DNA from 2 places in the Flammeovirga sp. SubArs3 genome. Region 2 is predicted to be linked to the other one. Evidence: riboswitches for the same ligand, from Rfam matches in the RefSeq annotation. Region 2 holds a riboswitch; the other holds the start of a gene.
What was found. Region 2 has a riboswitch for S-adenosylmethionine ahead of metX (homoserine O-acetyltransferase). Riboswitches for the same ligand answer to the same signal wherever they lie in the genome.
Positions count from the first base shown of each region.

Region 1 (8,312 bases), on a different contig from region 2:
AAAAGCATTACCATCATTCATTGGAGAACCTCATCGTTTGCAAGAAGTGGCTGTAGTAAACAAAGTTACTTTTGTGAATGACTCTAAGGCCACCAATGTTGAAGCAGCATTTTTTGCCTTACAAAGTTTTGACAAGCCAATTATATGGATTGCTGGCGGTACAGATAAAGGTAATGATTACTCCATGCTTCAAGATACAGTTCAGCACAGGGTAAAATCATTGATCTGCTTAGGAACTGACAATAGTAAATTAATTGAAGCATTTAAAGAGCATAAACCAATTGCTGAAACTACTGATGTTAATAAAGCAGTAGAATTAGCTATGGAAATGGCAGATGAAGATGATGTAATATTATTATCACCTGCTTGTGCCAGTTTTGATTTATTTAAAAATTACATGGATAGAGGCGAACAGTTTATGAATGCTGTTCATCAATTATAAAAATATTGACCTATAAGAACAGATGGAGAAACTGTTAAGTAAATTAGAAGGAGACCGAGTAATATGGGCAGTGATGATTTCATTATCCATGTTCTCTATATTAGTTGTCTATAGTGCAACTGGTTCTTTGGCATACATGCAGGCCAATGGAGATAATGAACACTACCTATTAAGACATTCCACTTTAGTATTTATTGGGATGATTGGTGCCTACGTATGCCACAAGGTAGATTATATTTTCTATTCTAGATTATCAAGATATGCCTTACTTCTTTCTATTCCACTTCTACTTTTCACATGGTTCTTTGGTTCTGAGATAAACAGTGCATCGCGTTGGATCAGTATTCCATTTATCAACTTTACTTTCCAACCCTCTGATTTAGCTCGATTGGCCTTAATTACCAATATGGCATCCATGCTATGGAAAAGGCAACGAGATATTGGAGAGTTCAATAAAGCCATAGTACCTCTACTAGTATGGACAGGTATTATCTGTGGATTGATCGGTGTTTCAGATATTTCAACTGCATCGTTATTGTTTCTAACGATCATGCTTCAATTATTTATTGGACGTGTTCCTGTTAAGTATTTAGTGATGCTAGTAGGTATCGGCATTCTGGCAGGAGCTTTTGTTTATCAATTTGGTCAAAGAGGTGGTACTGCTGTTAGTCGTCTTACCTCATTTATGAGTGAAACAGAAGTACCTTATCAAGCTGAGCAATCTTATATAGCTATATCAACAGGCGGATTATGGGGTAAAGGTGTTGGAGATAGTACGCAAAGAAACTTTCTACCTCATTCCTATTCTGATTTTGTTTTTGCAATTGTAGTAGAAGAATACGGATTGATTGGGGCTATAGTCATCATTGGATTATATCTTACTCTACTTTATCGGGGAATGATTATCGTTGCCAATAGTCAAAAAGCATTCGGGGGTTTATTAGCGTCGGGGCTCACCTTTAGCTTAATACTTCAATCTTTTGTTCATATGGGCGTAGTCGTTGGATTATTACCATTAACAGGTCTTCCATTACCTTTAATTAGTATGGGTGGTACTTCCTTATTATTTACAGGTATGACCATCGGAATTATTCTTTCAGTAAGTAAATCGACTCAAGAAGAATCGGAAGAAGTTCGTTTCAAAAGGGCAGAAAGATCGAAAAAAAGAATGGGACAAGATGGAACAAACAGACCTAAAAACGTACGATTGAATTCATAATATAAAAGAATCATACATATTATTTTCCTTGTCTTAATATTTAGACAAGAACACAAAAGTCACTCTAATCTAAGGGTGACTTTCTTTATTTATTACAAATCATTCAACTGTCTATAAGAATAATACCATACTTAAAAAGTACATGAAATGAGAAGTCATAATTATTTGGTCTAAAATAATCACAAAAGCAACGAAACCTCACTTCTCTTTTTTTTACCTCATCAACTTTTGACAAGACATTGATGTTTGTTTAATTGAATTCCTGTTAGACCTAATTTTAAAATTCTATTCAATCTATGACTTACAGCACTACTATTCAGGATCAGTATAAGAAGATGCTACATACTATTTCTCAGCAGATCAGAAGCAATTCTGTTGGCGAATTAGAGATCTTACACAAAAGTATACATCAACTCTGTAAGCTATCCGGGAGTAGTTATGGCTTCATAGGTTTAGTAGAAGACCAACATTACTTAACGAACTATAAACAACTTATAGAATGTAACCAAAATCATGGCCGTATCCCTATGATGGGGAACGGTCCATTATCAACGCCATCAAAGGCACATCGTTATTTGAAATTATCGTATCATAGAAGAGTACCATTTTTCAGTTTCGATCAAGAACGTTTTAATAGTGGAATGTCTTGGTTTTCTTATATACTGATCCCTATCTATGACAACTCCAGACAAGTTGGATTAATTGGTTTATGTGATAGAAAAAGTGGTTATGATAAGAACTTTATATTAGAAATTTCTCCTATATGCAGAGAACTAAGAAAGATCATACTACAGAATTTCTATAAAACAGATATTTCTAGAGCACAACCTGTATACAGTTATTCTGTACATACTGAATCTCCAGCTTTTGATATAATGCTCACTATAGATGATTTTTACAATACTAAATTGAGTAATATCGTCTGGACCCAATACTTTGGCTCTAATAAAGCATTGATCACTGATTTAATTGTAAAAGAGGATCACGCTTCTTTTTATGATTTAATCCAAAAAGCAAGAACTACAGGATTATCTCAGAATACAACATTAAGATTTAAGCGTAAGAATAAAACCTTGTATTTTAAAACAAGGATTCTTTTTCTGAGAAAGTCCCATCAAATACAAATTATTGCACAAGATATATCCGACCGATTCTCACAGTCAACAGACAGTAAGGTTCGAAAGGACTATCTTCGGCCTATTAGACTTTTGTTTTAAAAACCCAATAAAATATTAGATACTATAGTGTGACTACTTAAAAATATTTCTTTACCTAAAAATACCTATTCAGTCTTATTGGATAGGTATTCTTCTATTTTAGAGAGAAGTGAATTACCATAAAACTTAGGAGAAGAATGGTCTTGTTTATTTCTTAATCCTAATAGTTTTTCAGCTTGTAACATCGTTAAGCTCCTTAACTTTACTTCTTCAGAGGATGATACAAAACCTCCTTTTAAGATGGCATAGCATTCTTGTAAATTCAATTCAAAAGGTTCTTTTTGCATGTTAGTTTACACATTTAAGTGGTATTAAATTGCAAGCTACATCAAGATATTGGGAGGATTCTGCTTTTATTTTGTCTTAGAATCAGACCACATCGATTTTGCCACCGTGGCTTGCTTTGCTCGGTTGGCACCATTTAAGGTTCTTGATGTTTTCAGTACAATTTTAGTAAACAGATTTATTCCGAGCAATTAATTTCAATTCATTAACACTACTGTCTTACCTATTAAAATGATTACGCTCACCTTCATCATCATATTTCGGCATTTTTTTGTAAATTGATTACAAACCTAAATAACATGCAATCGATTAAATTCTGTAGTTACTCTTTAATACTTTTCCTTTTTCTTACAAGTTGTGAATCAGACAAAGAGGCGATCAAGAATGAAGCATACCCTCTTGAACTCCCTTCACATTTTGGAAAACAATATACATTACCAGATCACAACCCTACAACTACTGTTGGTGTTGAATTGGGACGTATGTTATTTTACGACACCCAATTATCAAGAGATCAGTCTACTTCATGTGCTACTTGTCATCAACAAAAATTGGCATTTACAGATGGAAAAGCATTAGCCGAAGGAATTCACGGTAGAGTGGGTACTTTTAGTAGTATGTCTATCCAAAATGCCCCTTGGCAAGCTAAATTCTTTTGGGATGGAAGAGCAAACTCTTTAGAGCAACAAGCCTTAGAACCTATTGAAAATCCTTTGGAAATGGATATGACACTAACAGAAGTGATTGAGCGGTTAACTTCTGACGATAGATATCCTGAACTATTTAAGATTGTATTTGGTAGTGAAGAAATTACAGAAGAAAGAATTGGTATGTCAATCGCTCAATTCGAAAGAACATTAATCTCAAGTAATTCAAAATATGATCAATACCTAAAAGGTAGCTATACCCCTACTGAAGAAGAATTATTGGGTATACAGTTATTCTTCACACACCCAGAACCATCACAGAACTTAAGAGGTGGTAACTGTGGCGACTGCCACCTAAATATTCTAACTTCTGGAGATGGTAAAGGATTTCGTGGTTTCCACAATAATGGTTTAGATAATGATGAACAACTAAAAGATGGATTAATGACGGTAAGTGGGTCTATCTATGACAAGGGCAAATTTAAAGCTCCAACATTAAGAAATATTGCTGTAACAGCTCCATATATGCATGATGGAAGGTTTTCGACTCTTGAAGAGGTTATTGAACATTACGATGAACATATCGTGATGAGTGCCACACTAGACCCTTTGATCAGAGAAGCAAGCAATGAACCTATTTTTCCAGGAGACCCAATAGTATTGCATTTAACAGCAAAAGAAAAGAAAGCTATATTAAGCTTCTTGAAAATGTTAACCGATGAAACCTTCCTTAATGACCCCAAGTTTTCTAACCCATTTACGGATGAATAAATAACTTATGGTTCTACTACTTCAGATAGTCTTTTTAATAATCGTTTACAAGTAAAGGCTACCTCAATAATTTTATGCAAATTTGTTTACCTTTTGTTAAAAAAGGATCGGATTATCATTCAAAAAGATTCAAATATATATTATGAGTTTAGATAAAGAACTTGAAAAAAGAAGTAGAAATACCTGTGAATTATGTGGTGCCACTGAAAATTTATCTCCTTATTTAGTTGAACCAAAGTCATCTAAAGATACATCAGACCACGCTTACTTATGTAGTAATTGTCAAACTCAGATTGATAATGCTGATCAGATGGATGTGAACCATTGGAGATGTCTTAACGATAGTATGTGGAATGAAAATCATGCTGTACAAGTTCTTGCATGGAGAATGCTAACCAGATTAAGAAGTGAAGGTTGGCCTCAAGATCTTTTAGATATGCTTTATTTAGACGAAGATACTCAAGCATGGGCAGAAGCCACAGGTGAAGGTATTTCTGATGAAGATAAAGTGATCCACAAAGATGCCAACGGTGCTACATTGGAAAATGGAGATTCAGTTGTTCTTATTAAGGATCTAAATGTAAAAGGTGCTAACTTTACAGCAAAGAGAGGTACAGCTGTTCGCAATATCTCATTAGTTCATGACAACCCCGAACATATTGAAGGTAAGGTAAACGGTCAGCAGATTGTGATACTTACAAAATATGTAAAGAAATAAATTGGGAATTAATTATCAACATTCTCATAATCTTGAAGCCTTGTTGGATATTTCCTTCAAGGCTTTTTCTTTCTCTCATTTTTAGGATTTTCTCACAACTTATTCTATCAGTTTAATAACTTTTCACCAAACTATTGTTACCTAAAATTTATTAACGAGTTTAACCACTGATTGTGTGCGACTTTAAACTAATAAACACCGTATACTAACTACTGTCAATTAACGATTTCCAACCTATTGTTTACATTATGAATGAGGGGAGCAACAACAAGTTACATACTTTATCATCAATTAGTATTTTAGATTTAATATCATCATTCTCAAATCAATTAACATTGGAATCACAGAAAGAAGTGATTAAAAATGTACTATTGATTAGAAATGTTGATTACAGAGATCATGAAAGAATTCTAAACATTGATAATCTTTCGAAGAAAAAAGTGATATACCATGTCTTGGAAGAATTTAACCTACCTCCAGTAGATATCTATATCACCGAATTATTGGATTGCTTAGAAATGGAAATTTCACTTCATTCTAAAAATACACAATAGATTACTGAACATACAAAAGTGATTACACTCGCATTAGTAAGATCTATTGTCTACCTTTTCGTCTTCTATTTTTTTGATATCTCGGTACTCCTGAAAAGGAATCTGTAATAGATTCTTGATGGGTTCATTCTCTTGTGGGCTCATATGAGTATCAATTCCATATGTCAACATTTTATTATCTACATTGGCATATGTTCCAAACACATGATCCCAAACTGAAAATATATTTCCATAGTTGGTATCCGTTAAAGGCTGTTGAAAATGATGATGTACATGATGCATATTTGGAGTAACAAATAAACAAGCCACTATTGCGTTTAATTTTTCTGGCAAAATAATATTTGCATGATTAAACTGAGAAAATATTACAGACAAAGACTGATATAGAAAGATCATGTAAATAGGAGCTCCAACAACAAATACCGCTAAAATTGTCGCAAACAACCTAAGAAAGCTTTCTCCCGGGTGATGCCTATTTGCAGTGGTAGTATCCACATTAGTATCTGTATGGTGAATCAGGTGAAAAAGCCAAAACCACTTTACCTTGTGATTAAGGTAATGAATACCATATGCACCTATTAAGTCCAAAAACAACAAACCAATTAATATTACTATAGGTGTAGGTAAGAAATCTAACCACGACATGATACCAAATTGATGATTTGTTACCCAGTCTGAAGTCCATACCATTACAAATGCCAAAGATAGATTTACAATTGCTGTAGTTATCGTAAAGAATATATTAGTTGCAGCATGTTTCCATTTGATATATGAGAATCTAAAAAGAGGGAATAAACCTTCCAACATCCAAAAAAAAGTAATCCCACCAACTAATAAGACAGTTCTGTGGCTTGATGGCATAGTTGAAAAGTATTCGATAAGTCGTTCCATAGTCGTGAAAATAATTGAATAGTTATTCAATATATTAAATCCTCGAAAAGAAAGCCACTGTTAATAGAATATTGAACTAAGGAAATTTGATAAAATTCTATTTTATTTAATTATTACAACACTTTATTAGAAATATACAATTTAACAAAATAATAAAACATCAATCTTAGAATAGTACAATAAAATTGATCGATTTTGGCTCTAAAAACGCCTTTTGTTAACAAATAGACTACTAATTCTTTAACATCATATTAGAGAATCGTTAATAATTGTAACTTTTTAAAACCCCTCCCGTTACTTAAACCATAACCTGAAACACTAAAAGAAACATCAAAAAGGATCATCAACTAGACTAGCTTCTTTAACAATCATATTTTGTATGACAAAGTAAACAGAAGACTTAACATCATTGATATGATGCATAGTTGACTCCTTATTCTAACCCCAATTTTACTATTTCTTATTGTATAATTATCCTACTAACTTTTACTCTATCTTACATAAAACAAGGGCACATCCCGAGTTACAAATCATTGTGCTCTTGTTTTCTTATGACCCTTTTCCCCCATTCTCAATCCTCTTACTATAGAGAAAAATATTTAACCGAATTATTTGTTGCTTTTTGATTAACAATTCGTTGGTTGAGACTTCTTATGACATTCAAAAGAATACTTATATACACCACAATATCACAAATGAGGTTAATACCTCAAAACACAGTAGAAAAGTTACTTAAACTTACCGGTACTTATCCGGTAAGTTTTTTATTTTATAAAGATATCATGTTCTAAAGTCATTAGTCTTTTAATGAAAAAAGACTGCTCATTCCAATATCCTTTATTCAAGTCTGCTACAACGACCCCTGTACTTGTACCACAATGTATCATTTTCACATCTTCCTTTTCTATGCGATAGATAATTCCTATATGATACACGTCTTTATAATTATTGGCATTTTCTGCTCCAAAGCATACGATATCCCCTTCTTGAACTTGCCCTAACGGAATTGACTTTCCCAACATGGCAATCCTCTTTGAATTATGAGGGAACTCGAATCCAAATTGTTTGTATACATACAGTACAAATCCTGAACAATCAAACCCATCGTACGGGTCTTCTTTAGCATATTTGTAGGGAACTCCGATATAATCGTCTGCTTTTTTGGCAATTTTCTCAGGAGAAGTTTTGATGTCTTCCGCTTTAAAAAAAGTTTCATAGATACCTTCAGAAAAAGAAAAAGAAAAAGGTGAAATTTCCTCTACTTCCGCTGTAAGAATAGGAGATGCTTCCTCTTTAATATTTAATGGTTCATCAAATAATTTAATACTCCAATTATTGGCTAAATCTGCCTCATCTGGACGATCAAAAGTGATAGACTTATCATAAAATTCTTCAAGGTACTGTCTTAATTTATTAGTTAATACGCGATCTTTTTTTTGAGGGTCATCAATTTTTTGACAATACAATTCATAGTTTTTTAGTGATGTATTGATATATCTCCACTGTGTTTTAGCATAGTTCAATTGTCCCTGCCCTTCGAACCAAGCAGCCCAACTCATATACAAAAA
Region 1 covers NZ_CANDOA010000004.1:601,142-609,453, reverse strand. The annotation lists gene murD (UDP-N-acetylmuramoyl-L-alanine--D-glutamate ligase) at 1-442, shown strand, start outside; gene QL232_RS14800 (FtsW/RodA/SpoVE family cell cycle protein) at 465-1,661, shown strand; gene QL232_RS14795 (hypothetical protein) at 1,958-2,878, shown strand; gene QL232_RS14790 (hypothetical protein) at 2,944-3,165, opposite strand; SAM-I-IV-variant riboswitch at 3,223-3,320, opposite strand; gene QL232_RS14785 (cytochrome c peroxidase) at 3,463-4,581, shown strand; gene QL232_RS14780 (alkylphosphonate utilization protein) at 4,724-5,299, shown strand; gene QL232_RS14775 (hypothetical protein) at 5,548-5,853, shown strand; gene QL232_RS14770 (sterol desaturase family protein) at 5,887-6,744, opposite strand; gene QL232_RS14765 (C40 family peptidase) at 7,509-8,312, opposite strand, start outside.
Region 1: another riboswitch for S-adenosylmethionine. It lies ahead of QL232_RS14790 (hypothetical protein); the one in region 2 lies ahead of metX (homoserine O-acetyltransferase).

Region 2 (8,312 bases):
GTACTTTTTTTAGAATTTTACTGTTAAAATGTTTTAAAAATAAAAAGTCAATTTTAACTTGCATCAACTTATTATCAATCTCCTTATTTTTTTAAAACAATTCTTAAAGTTCTGTGTTAACGAATGGAACTTAAGAAACAATTATTATGAAAAACTTTCTAGTACTTTTTAATATCTTCATATTAGCTTCTACTGCTTTTGCACAGAAAGGTATTATCAGAGGAACTGTAACGGAACTTCCAAGAAACGAACCTGTACCGTACGCTACTGTTGTTATTCAAGGCACATCTACTGGTGCTACTACCGACGATAACGGTAAATATCAAATTGAAAATCTAGAACCCGGTCTATATAACATTGTTGTTAATTACGTTGGTTATGGCCCTGCTTCACAAGAGGTAGAAGTTTCAAATGCTCGTCCCGCAGTTATTAATTTCTCCTTAACTCCTTCTACCCAAGAGCTTAACGAAGTAGAAGTGATTGCCAATGGCTTTTATAAGTCAGATGAAAGCCCTGTTTCAGTACAAAGAATTGGTGTTACAGAAGTTAAAAGAGCGCCGGGTGCAAATAGGGATATTTCAAGAGTGTTACAATCACTTCCAGGCGTTGCATCGACAGCATCATTTAGAAATGATATTTTAATTAGAGGTGGTGCCCCAAATGAGAACAGGTTTTATTTAGACGGCATTGAAATTCCTAACATTAATCACTTCGCTACACAAGGTGCATCAGGTGGACCAGTAGGGATGATTAATGTAGATTTTATCGAAAACGTTGAATTCTTTTCAGGAGCCTATCCTGCAGGTCGCGGCAATGCACTTTCATCAGTGATGGAATTCACACAAAAAGATGGACGAACTGATCAACACACAACAAACATTATCCTAGGAACATCTGACATAGGTGTAACTTTTGAAGGTCCAGTCACAGAAAAGTCTTCAATCATTGTTTCAGCAAGACAATCATATCTACAAGCATTATTCAGTGTGTTAGGCTTACCTTTTCTACCAACTTACAATGACTTCCAATTAAAATATAAATATGAAATTGACCAACGCAATAAAATATCAATTATTGGTCTTGGAGCAATTGATCAATTCAAATTAGCTGATTCACCAGGTGAACCAACTGATGAGGATTATGAAGAAAACCTTTACATCTTGAATAATACTCCTGAGCAAAATCAATGGAATTATACTATTGGAGCTAAATATGAGCACTTTAGAGACAATTCAACATTTACATTTGTAGCATCAAGAAACATGCTTACAAATAATCAGTTCAAATATCCGAACAACGATAGATCACAAAGTAAGATTTACGATTACAATTCAACAGAAGCGGAGAATAAATTTAGACTTGAAGGGTTAACTTTCACAAATACTGGATTTACTTTTTCATATGGTGTTAGTTACGAGTATGCTAATTATACCAACCAAACTTACCAAACATTATATGATTACTCCACTGGGGAATTAGAAACAATCAACTTTAATAGTGTACTACCTCTAAACAAATGGGGTGGATTTACTACTGTTTCAAAAAAATTAGCCCAAGATAAAGTAACTCTATCATTAGGAGCGAGAGTAGATGCCAATGATTATTCTGATTCTATGAATAATTTATTAGATCAGTTTTCACCAAGATTTTCAGCATCGTATCAATTTACTCCTAGATGGAGTTTAAACTTCAACACAGGCATTTATTACCAATTACCTACTTACACTACGTTAGGATACAAAGAGGGTGAAGACTTTGTAAACAAGGACAATGGTTTATTATACATTAGAAACAAACAACTAGTTGGTGGTTTTGAATACAAGATTCCTGAAAAGAACTTAAAGTTTACAGTTGAAGGGTTCCAAAAGTTATACGATCAATACCCATACTCTATCAACAATGAAATCTCATTAGCCAACTTGGGTGCCGATTTTGGAGTAATTGGATCTGAAGCTGTAACAAGTACATCAAAAGGTAGATCTAGAGGTATAGAGTTTATGGCTCAACAAAAATTCTTCAAGGGTTTTTATGGTATTCTAGCCTACACTTACGTTCAGTCTGAATTTACAAATGCCGACCCTAACGTTTATGCTCCTTCTTCTTGGGACAGTAGAAATATTGTTAGTTTAACTGGTGGTAAGAAACTTAAGAGAAATTGGGAAATTGGTGCTAGATGGCTTTATTCAGGTGGCACACCCTATACCCCATATGATGTAGATGCTTCTATGGATAAACAAGTATGGGATGCAGAAAGAAGAGGCGTAAAAGATTATTCTCAAGTAAATACATTACGTTTATCAGCCAATCACCAATTAGATGTTAGAGTGGATAAATATTATTACTTCGACAAGTGGAGTTTAAATGTTTATTTTGATATTCAGAACATGTACGGATATCAGTCTAAAGGACAACCAATACTTACTACAGAAGTAGATCAAAATGGAAACCCAGTCACTGATCCAAACGACCCAAGTAAGTATTCTCCGAAATATATCGAGACAACCAACGGAATTGTTCAACCTTCTATTGGAATCATAGTTGAGTTATAATATTTCTAAAAATACAGCTAAAAACCCTCGTTTTATTCAAATAAAAAAGCGAGGGTTTGTTTTTTATTAAATTCTCACTTTACTTTGAAGCATCATACCATTTACATCTAAGTAAGACGTAAGTGTTTATAAAGAAGAGGCCAGAGACTAGGCTCTAAGACCCTCTAGCAACCATCACAAAAGTGAAAAGGTGCTACATCCTAGCCTAAATTTTTAGGAGCTATAAGCAAATATCGGAACGTCTGAAAGGATCCTCCTTCTACTACACACACCAATATTTTGCATCCTAGATTAGGCTGATGTACATCTTCTCATCATTGCTTTTAATAGAACATCAATACCAATCTGAAAATACAATGCAAGAGCATTCTTTTACATATAATAATCAGTATGACCTTGAACTTGGGGAGAGCTTACCTGAATTCACACTGAATTACTTTACTGCTGGAAAAATGAAGAAAGATTTTTCCAATGTAGTTTGGGTTTGTCATGCATTAACCGGTAATGCGGAAGTGTTTGATTGGTGGAATGGTTTATTTGGCAATGACTGCATTTTTAATGAAAAAGATCATTTCATTATCTGCGTTAATGTTTTAGGATCATGCTATGGCTCAACAGGACCAACATCTGTCAACCCTGCCACCAATAAACCTTATTACAAAGATTTCCCTAATATTACTATTAGAGACATTGTCGGTTCATTGGAGATTCTAAGAAATCATTTGGGCATTGATAAAATCAATACTCTTATTGGAGGTTCTTTAGGGGGACAGCAAGCACTAGAATGGGCTGTTCAACAACCAAAATTAATGGACAACCTAATCATCTGTGCTACCAATGCTAGACATTCTGCATGGGGTATCGCTTTCAATGAAGCACAGAGAATGGCTATCGAAGCAGATCCTACATGGGGAGATAATGATGAAAATGCTGGTATTAACGGCCTAAAAGCGGCTAGAGCTGTTGCTATGCTTTCATACAGAAATTATAGCACTTACGAGGCTACTCAGACAGATAAAGACGATAACATTACTGATAATTATAGAGCCTCTACTTACCAACAATATCAGGGAGACAAGCTGACCAAACGATTTAATGCCTACTCATACTGGACACTTTCCAAAGCCATGGATTCTCATAACATGGGTAGAAATCGAAAGTCTTTAGAAGAAGCATTACAATCTATTGAAGCTTACACTCAAGTAATCGGAATTACAAGCGATGTTTTATTCCCAGTTTCGGAGCAAAGATACATCACTCAACACATTCCAAATGTAACTTACGAAGAGATTACATCCCTGTATGGACATGATGGTTTTTTAGTAGAAACACATAAAATTGCTGGTGCAATTAGCTCATTCTTTAAGCAAAAGAGTAAAAAAAGAATTCTGTTATCAAATTAGGCACGCCTTTTGTTTTTTAGTAAATTGTAATAATCGAACTCCGATTTAACATTCTACTTAAAAGACAGAAGCAAAATGAACAATATTAAGAATAGATTCTTCACGACATTAGCATTGATCACTTTGGGTGCATTAGTTTTTTCATGTTCAAGCAGCTCAGGAAATGCATCTTCTTCTTACTTCCAAAAAGAAAGAAAAAAATACGAGGTGATGGATATGCACTCAGATTGCCCACAACTTGTAAAATCTAGAAGATAAGCTAGAACAAATACTTTATATTCAATCCTTTTTTCGTATTTAAATGAAAAAAGGATTTTTTCGTATTTATCATCAGGCTTTATTTAAACAAGAAATTTTTTTATCTAACACTTTTTATAGAAATCCCATTACGTATTTTCAATATGCAAAGAGACATTGAAATCGCAGAGCTAAGAAGGCTAACCCAATATATTGATGATAATTTTGACTATGATTTCAAAAACTACGCAATGTCTTCTTTTACAAGAAGAGTAAGAAGAGTTGTGGAGTTATATAAATTCAGTTCAGTAGATGCATTAATCCGTAAGTTCAAAGACAACCCTGGATTCTTTCAAGATTTTGTCTCAGAAATTACCGTCAATGTTACTGAGATGTTTAGAGATCCTACATTTTGGATTTCACTTCGTGATGAAATCATTCCTGAAATCTTAAACGAGCATCAAAAGATCAATATTTGGCATGCTGGATGTTCTTCTGGGGAAGAAGTTATTTCTATGTGTATTATGCTAGAGGAAATGGGAACTCTAGACAAAGCTACCATCATTGCTACAGACATAGATAAATCAATAATTAGTAAAGCCAAGAAAGCTGCTTTCAACGCAAAAAATATGGAACTTAACCAATCCAACTATGAAAGGTTTGGTGGAAAAAGTTCTATTTATGACTATTTCATCGAAAGGGACGGTTTTTACCATGTAAAACCAGAACTACTTGATAGAGTCTCATTCAGAGTGCAAGATTTAGTCAAAGGAAACCCCTTCTCAAAGTTCGATCTCATTCTATGTAGAAATGTAATGATATACTTCAATCAGACATTACAAAACGAAGTATTGAAAAAACTACACGGAAGTTTATTCAAATATGGCAATCTAGCTATTGGCTCAAAGGAGTCATTAATTTGGTGTGATATCGCTAATAAATTCGTTGTAGTTAATAACGAGGAGAAGGTTTATAAAAAAATTAAAGAGTAAAACAGAACCGGATGAGCAATTTAATTGACAAATCTGTTTTCGAGAAAAAATACAAATGTATTGTCATCGGGGGTTCTGCAGGAAGTTTTAAGCCAATTACTCAACTTTTAGCTGACATACCAAAGGATTTTCCGATACCAATAATTTTATGTCTACATCGTTTAAAACATGTTAGGCATGGTTTTATCGAAGCATTATCTATAAGAAGTTCTAAAACAATTGTAGAACCTCAAGATAAAGAAACGATCCGACCAGGAATGGTCTACCTCGCTCCTGCCAATTATCATTTATGTGTAGAGCTTGGTAATTCAATTTCACTTTCTACTGAAGGTTTAATTAATAATTCCAGGCCGGCCATTGATTTAACATTTCAAACTGCTGCATATACTTTTAAAGAAAAACTCATTGGTATTTTATATTCAGGAGCCAATAAGGATGGAGCACTTGGAATGAAATCAGTCAAAGACAAAGGTGGTGTAACCATCATTCAAGACCCTGAAGAGAGTATGATGAACACGATGCCAATGTCTGCGAAAAATGTAACTGAGATTGATTTTTGCCTTGAAGCAGAAAAAATTAAAAATTTTCTACTCCAATTATACAAGGCTTATCAAAAATAAACGTTAGTTAATAAACTCTTGTCTTTTTTCAAGCAACCTTCATAATATTTTGAAAACAACGCAGAAAAAAACAAATATTCGAAGAAAAGGCTCACGCTCTGATGTACGTAAATATGGAATCATATTTAACGGGGTTTTTACAGCCATTTTTACAACAATTATTTTGTTGGAAATTCAATTCCCGAATATTTTATCTCTTGTAGGTATCTTAGATACCAAGGAGTTTAATAGAGAAACATATCTATTAACGCTAAGATTTTTGGATCTAATATTTATTACTGGTACGGTTTACTTCTATCTAGATAAATCTAAACCTTTCAATATTTATTTAGGTATTCTATTCCTTTTCTTGTGTATTTATTCCATTTGGGGTATTCATGACCTTCCAAATGTAATTCTTACTAGCTTGGAAATCACCGATGATAAAATCATTGGACAGATTAGAGAAGTGAGTAACCCAACATTTTATTCGATTGGATTTACATTTGCCATATTAATTTTCTTCTTATTCCGCTTGATCTCAGACTTAATGAAAGACCCTGAGGATCAAATCATTTATGTTCCTAAATATTACAACAAGGAAAATAAAAGCAACGAAGAAGAACGTATCGATGCTATTAAGGAAAGAGCTCAGCTTATTAGAAAAAACATTCGATCTTCTGTTCTAACGGTAGAAGACCAAGAAGATAGAGAACAAAAATTACTCAATGCTATCTGTAAAGAGTTCAAAGTCTGTACAGGTATTTATTATAAGGTAAATAAGAAAGAAAATATTGATATCATTCAGTATTCAAAAGGTTTCTCTTTCTTCTTACCTGATTCACAGGTTTTAACTTATGAATTTGGCGAAGGGCTTCCAGGACAGGTAGCAAAAACGAAAACTTCGATTATTTCAAATTCAATTCCTGAAAGATACATTAATGTAGTTTCAGGACTAGGTGACGCCTCTCCTAACTCCCTAATGATATCTCCAATCCTTAATGATGACGATGTTTTAACCGGAGTAGTCGAACTAGCATCTTTCAATAATTTCACTAAAGATGATAGAGAAATCCTTGACAATGTAACCAAATGGTTCACTGAAAATTAATTGATGAGCTCTTGAAGTAAATTATAATATATGTTCTTCCAAGATTTAAAGATACGTACCAAAATTACAATCATAATGCTACTCGTAGTAACAATTACGGTAGCCATTATATCATTCCTTTCCTATATTCAGACAGAGGATTCTGTTGAACGTAGATACTCGGAAACTTTTGACGTTATCAGTACTCTGAAGTCTGAACAGATTGATCAGAAGTTCAAGTATATCGAACAAAACTTAAAGTATATGGCCAAATCAGCTTTGATTGTATCCAATACTACAAAGTTGAAATACTTGTTCAAGACAAAATCAAGATCATATAAAGACTCAACATACTACGCGATCAAGAGAACACTTGATAATGAACTTTTCCCTAAACAAATTGTAAATGGTTATTCCAATATCATTATTACAGACAACAAGGGTAATGTTTTGTATACTTCCTATACTTTTCCTGCATCAGTAATTGTTGGTGATAGAAACAAGAAGTTCGAGAAAATAATCAAGCAAGCGAAAACAAAAACATATTTCTCTGAGCCATTTAATACTGAGAAAGGTGTTCATATGTACATTGTTTCTCCAAGAATGAAATCAAGGTATGGAGAACTTGGGCATGTCATTATTCTATATTCACTTCAGAAAAACATCTACCCTATTGTTGAAAATAGGACTGGATTAGGAGACACCGGTGAAATTTTATTATCTAGGATGTCTGAAGGAGCATCTAAAAATGTCACTATTATCTCACCTCTAAAAGGCTCACAAAACCTTCTAACTGAAGTAATTTCCGAAGGAGACCCAAAAAATGTTGCCATACAAAAAGCAGCAAAAGGCGACTCTAAGGATTTTGGTTATGATACAGACTGGAGAGACAAGAAAACAATATCCTACTGGAACTACATTCCAACAACTAAATGGGGTCTCGTTGTAAAAATTGATTACGATGAGATTAAAAGTGGCCTTAATGGCTTAATCTTAACCTTCGTATATACAGCCATCATTATCATTCTTATAGTAATGTTGATTGCTGTCATCTTCTCAAAATTCTTAACTAGTCCTATCATCCGACTAAAGAACCGATTAAATTATATCGCAAAAGGTATCCTGCCGCATGAAGTAGCTGACGATATCCAGAACGATGAAATTGGTGAAATGTCGATGGCTGTTCAAGAAGTAGTAAATGGTATGAAGAGAACTGCCAACTTTGCTGAGCAGATTGGTGAAGGGAATTATGATGCTGTATACTCTGCCTTATCAGAAGATGATACACTAGGTAATGCACTTCTTTCAATGAGAGATAGTATCCAAAAAGCGGAGAAAAGAGATCATGAAAGAAACTGGATTATTACGGGTGAAGCTGAGATAGGTCAAATCCTTCGTAACCACAACGATCTAATTGAATTAGGAGACGAAGTAGTAGCATA
Region 2 covers NZ_CANDOA010000008.1:169,666-177,977, forward strand. The annotation lists gene QL232_RS21100 (TonB-dependent receptor) at 147-2,549, shown strand; SAM riboswitch class I at 2,673-2,778, shown strand; gene metX (homoserine O-acetyltransferase) at 2,906-3,952, shown strand; gene QL232_RS21110 (hypothetical protein) at 4,028-4,210, shown strand; gene QL232_RS21115 (protein-glutamate O-methyltransferase CheR) at 4,354-5,181, shown strand; gene QL232_RS21120 (chemotaxis protein CheB) at 5,193-5,801, shown strand; gene QL232_RS21125 (GAF domain-containing protein) at 5,851-6,891, shown strand; gene QL232_RS21130 (PAS domain S-box protein) at 6,967-8,312, shown strand, end outside.